2 regions of the Brevibacterium samyangense genome follow, and region 1 is predicted to be linked to the other one. Evidence: predicted binding sites of a transcription regulator. Region 1 holds the regulator's gene; the other holds the start of a gene.
What was found. The regulator HspR, encoded in region 1, represses chaperone genes until heat shock. The targets are predictions, from matches to a motif close to AAGTTGAGTCNNNNNGACTCAACTT.
Positions count from the first base shown of each region.

Region 2: the regulator HspR is predicted to act here: its motif matches at 1,591-1,615, upstream of clpB (ATP-dependent chaperone ClpB).

Region 1 covers NZ_BAAANO010000004.1:199,635-202,028, forward strand. Annotated here, with positions in the region: gene ABD172_RS02170 (OmpA family protein) at 1-503, opposite strand, end outside; gene ABD172_RS02175 (hypothetical protein) at 509-1,093, opposite strand; gene ABD172_RS02180 (heat shock protein transcriptional repressor HspR) at 1,292-1,771, opposite strand; gene ABD172_RS02185 (DnaJ C-terminal domain-containing protein) at 1,847-2,394, opposite strand, start outside.
Region 2 covers NZ_BAAANO010000011.1:18,721-21,114, forward strand. Annotated here, with positions in the region: gene clpB (ATP-dependent chaperone ClpB) at 1-1,501, opposite strand, end outside; gene ABD172_RS06160 (DUF5926 family protein) at 1,660-2,394, shown strand, end outside.

The sequences.
Region 1 (2,394 bases):
GTGTGACCGTGCACCTTCACCGTCGCGCTCTGCGGGATGTCCTCCACGAGGGTCGTGATGGCGTCCGTTCCCTCGCCCTCGATCTCCCAGCTGCCCGGTGCGAACAGGATGTCCGTCGCGAGGGTGAGCGTCGTCGTGGTCCCCGAGGTCTCGATGGTGTCGAGCGTGCGCACGGAGGAGTCGATGTCCTTCTGCGTGTACTGCTCGACGGACTCGGCGACGTCGTCCCCGGTGAACTGGCGCACGGACTTCCGCACGTCGTCGTCCGTGTAGGTCTTCACCGCATCCACGAGGTCCTCCGGCGAGGCCTGCCGCCCCTCCGGCGGGTTGCCGCTGTCCCCCGTCCCCGAGTTGTTCGGTCGTTCGGTCTCCGTGGCCGCGTGCACGGCCGAGGCGCCGAGGCCACCCGGCACCCCGGCGCCGAGGCCGAGCGCACCGAGGCAGACCGCGGCACCGGCGACCACGAGCGCCGACCCGTGTGCACGTGTGCTGGACGTCGTCATCGGGGTCACCGGGTGATCGGGATGTCGGTGAACTCCGGCATCATGTCGGAGACGCGGAGATCGAGAGTGGCGACCTCGTCCTGCGGCTTCGCGAACGTGCCCCACCACACCCACGTCGAGCCGTTGAGGATCTCGACGTCACCCGTCGAGGAGGCCATCGCTCCGGGTTCGCCACGGATGACCGAGTACTCCTTGAGGTTCTGCCGGTCGAGGAGCACGATGTCGCTCTCGAACGCACTCATGTCGAGCTGCTGGGTGAGGTCCCAGTTGTCGATGTACTCGTCGTCGGCGACGGAGGCGAAGGTCGGGGTGAAGGCGATGCGCAGGGTCATGAAGTCGCCCTCCTCCTGCAGCGACAGGACGCTCACCTTCGTGGAGTCCTGGGTCCCGGCCTTCGTGTAGGTCTGTTCGATGATGATGTCGCTCGGATCGACGGAGACGACGCCCGGGTCGTCGACCGGCTGCTGCTGTTGCGTGTCCTGGTTCTCCTCGCCACCGGATCCCTCACCTCCGCCGGCACCCACGCATCCGGTGAGGACGAGACCGAGGGACATGACGGCACTGGCACTGAACAGGGCGAGGCGTTTCACCGGAGGCTCCTTGGACGTGATTCGAGGACGCCTCATTCTATTCGGCGGGCCTGACCCGGCCTGCCGATTCCGTGTTCCGGGGTTGCGACACGGCGAACCTCACATCACCGCTGTTGCGGGGCGGGATCGGCCCGCCGAGGCGCCGCGTGCTCCCGGCCGGGCGGCGCCTCGGGAGTGGAGAACGGGGAAGGCCCCCGCTCAGCGGGGGCCGAAACCGCGGTACACGACGAGTTCGCCCTTGCGGGCGCGCGCCGGGAGTTCCCCGGCGCGGCTGCGAACGGGCGTGGACTCGGGGCGCTGGCCGTGGAGGATCGACACGACGTCACCGCTCGTGCCGGCCGCGAAGACGCGGCCGTTCCCGACCGCCTGCAGGCGCGAGCGCACCTGATCGAGCTGTTGCGACAGGTGTTCGGCCCGCTCGCGCAGCCCCTCGACCTGCTCCCGGAGTTCGAGGATCTGCTTGATCCCCGTGAGATTGATGCCGTCCTCCTGGGACAACTGTTGGATGAGCCGCAGTTTCGCGATGTCGTCCGCGGAGTACCGGCGACCGCGCCCCGAGGTGCGGCGCGGCGACACGAGTCCCATCCTGTCGTACTGGCGCAGGGTCTGCGGGTGCATCCCCGCGAGCTCCGCCGCCACGGAGATGACATAGACGGCTGCGTTCGGACCGATGTCCATGCCACGACACCTCCTTGCGTCCGTGTGACGTTCCCGCGGGAGGAGCCGTGGCGACTCGCCCCGCGGGGTGCCCGGTCAGCTCTCCCGAGCTCGACTGTACAGACCGTCCCGGGGGTCCTCACCCGCCGTGGCATCACGGAATGCCTCGACCGCGGCCTTCGCCTCGGGCTTCAGGTTGCGGGGGACGACGATCTCGATCGTGACGAGGAGGTCGCCCGTGCCCTTCTTCGTCTCGATGCCACGGCCGCGGACCCGGAGGACGCGACCGGACGGGGTACCGGCGGGCACTTTCATCCGCACGGGCCGGCCGCCGAGGGTGGGGACCTCGACCTCGGCACCGAGCGCCGCCTCGGCGAAGGACACCGGCAGTTCCATCCGCAGGTTGTCACCGTCGCGGGTGAAGACCGGGTGCGGCTTCACGTTCACGGTGAGGATGAGGTCACCCTTCTCACCGCCGTTCGGACTGTCCTTGCCCTTGCCCTTGAGCCGGATCTTCTGCCCGTCCCTGACGCCGACGGGAGTGCGGACGGACAGTGGCTTGCCGCTGGGCATCGAGAGCTTGACGGTCGCACCCTTCGCGGCCTCCGTGAAGGAGAGCGTCGTGTTCGCCTTGATGTCCCCGC
Region 2 (2,394 bases), on a different contig from region 1:
GCGACGCCTTCTCGAGGTCGGTGTCTCGTTGGGCGATCTCCGCCTGGTTGCGCAGGTCGTCGAGCTTCTTCTTGAGCTCACCGACCCGGTTGAGGCCGGCCCGCTGGCTCTCCCACACGGCGCTGAGCCCGGAGAGCTTCTCCTGCTTGTCCGCGAGGTCTGACCGGAGCGCCTCGAGGCGTTCCTTCGAGGCCTCGTCGGTCTCCCGCGACAGCGCCATCTCCTCCATCTTGAGACGGTCGACGGCACGCCGGAGTTCGTCGATCTCCACCGGGGCGGAATCGATCTCCATGCGCAGCCGTGAGGCCGCCTCGTCGACGAGGTCGATCGCCTTGTCCGGGAGCTGACGGCCGGAGATGAACCGGTTCGACAGCTGGGCGGCGGCGACGAGCGCGGAGTCCGCGATCGTCACCTTGTGGTGCGCCTCGTAGCGTTCCTTGAGTCCACGGAGGATCGCGACGGTGTCCTCGACGCTCGGCTCCCCCACGAACACCTGCTGGAACCGGCGTTCGAGCGCCGGATCCTTCTCGATGTTCTCGCGGTACTCGTCGAGGGTCGTCGCGCCGACGAGGCGGAGCTCACCGCGGGCGAGCATGGGCTTGAGCATGTTGCCGGCGTCCATCGCGGAATCGCCGGTCGCCCCGGCCCCGACGACCGTGTGGATCTCGTCGATGAAGGTGATGACCTGGCCGTCGGAGGACTTGATCTCCTCGAGGACGGCCTTGAGGCGTTCCTCGAACTCGCCGCGGTACTTCGCACCCGCGACCATCGCCGAGAGGTCGAGCGAGACGAGCGTCTTGTCCCGCAGCGACTCCGGCACGTCACCGGCGACGATCCGCTGGGCGAGGCCCTCGACGACGGCGGTCTTGCCGACGCCGGGCTCACCGATGAGGACCGGGTTGTTCTTCGTGCGGCGCGAGAGCACCTGGACGACACGACGGATCTCCGAGTCGCGGCCGATCACCGGGTCGAGCTTGCCCTCGCGGGCGGCCGCCGTGAGGTCGACACCGAACTTCTCGAGCGACTGGAAGGTGTCCTCCGGGTTCTCGCTCGTCACCTTCTTCCCACCGCGAACGGTGGGGAGTGCCTGGAGGAGACCGTCGCGCAGGACGCCGTGCCGGGCGAGGATGCGCCCGACCTCACCGGTGTCCGCGGTCGCGGCGATGAGGAGGTGTTCGGTGGAGACGAACTGGTCACCGAGCGCCTGCATCTCCTTCTCCGCGTTGTTCACGAGCTGCAGGGAGGTGCGCGAGAGCGAGGGCTGCTGCACCGAGGACCCGGAGACGCTCGGCGCGGCTGCGAGCGCCCCCTCCACGTCACGGGCGACCGCCGCGGCGTCCGCGCCGAGGTGGGTGAGCAGAGCTCCGGCAATGCTCTCGGGCTGGGCGAGCAGCGCGGCGAGCAGATGCGTCGGTTCGATCTGCTGGTGGCCGCGGTCGACGGCGTCGCGCAACGCTGCGGAGACCGCTTCCTGCGACTTCGTCGTGAACTTCGCGTCCATGTGAAGTGTCCTTTCGGTCGATCCGTCCTCGGGGCTGCCACACAGAAGGTACGGCACGAGGATGTCTGTCGAGAAGTGGAACATCAGGAAAGTTGAGTCTATTCCGCTCAACTTCGGAAAATCGGGCCCGAGGACCCTCCCCGTCTAGACTGGCCCCCATGGGTAAGAAGTCCAGGAAGTCCAAGGAAGACATCATCGCCAAGCGCCTCGCGAAGGCGCAGGCCGGTGCATTCGTGCAGCGTCCCTTCGAGGGCCTGCCGTTCGAGGCCGATCTCGTGTGCCTCAAGGAGCTCGTGCCGGCCGCGACCGCCACCGCGAAGCTCAAGGAGGAGTTCGGGGGCACCGAGGTCACCTTCGCCTCGCTGCTGCCGGCCGCATGGCAGGCACTCCACCGCGCCGACGGGAAGATCTTCGCCGGCCTCCAGGTGCCGTTCACCTCGCCGGACGCCTCCCGTGACGTCGCCGCGGGCATCCTCGCCGTCAAGGACGCCGAGGTCGGGGAGATCGCCGAGGCGACCTCCACCCCCGGCCCCGGACCGCGCCTCCAGGACATCCTCGACACCACGGTCCCCTTCACCGTGACCGTGTCGGAGACCTTCGACTTCTGGCTGCCCGAGGACGCCGACAAGCAGGACGAGGACCTCACGGGTGCCCTCGAGCAGGCGAACGAGGGCATCTCCCCCACGGAGAAGCTCGTCTCCGCCCCGTCGGCCTACTGGACCGAGATGGGCGGCCGGCAGTACGTGCGCTGGGCACAGTCGGCCCCCGAGGACGAGGTCATGAACGGCCTCGCCCGCCTCCACGCCGCCGGCGAGAACACGCTCGGCGGAATCGGCAAGTACCTCGGCTGCTTCCGTGCCCACGGCATCGTCATCCCCGTGTGGGAGCTCCCC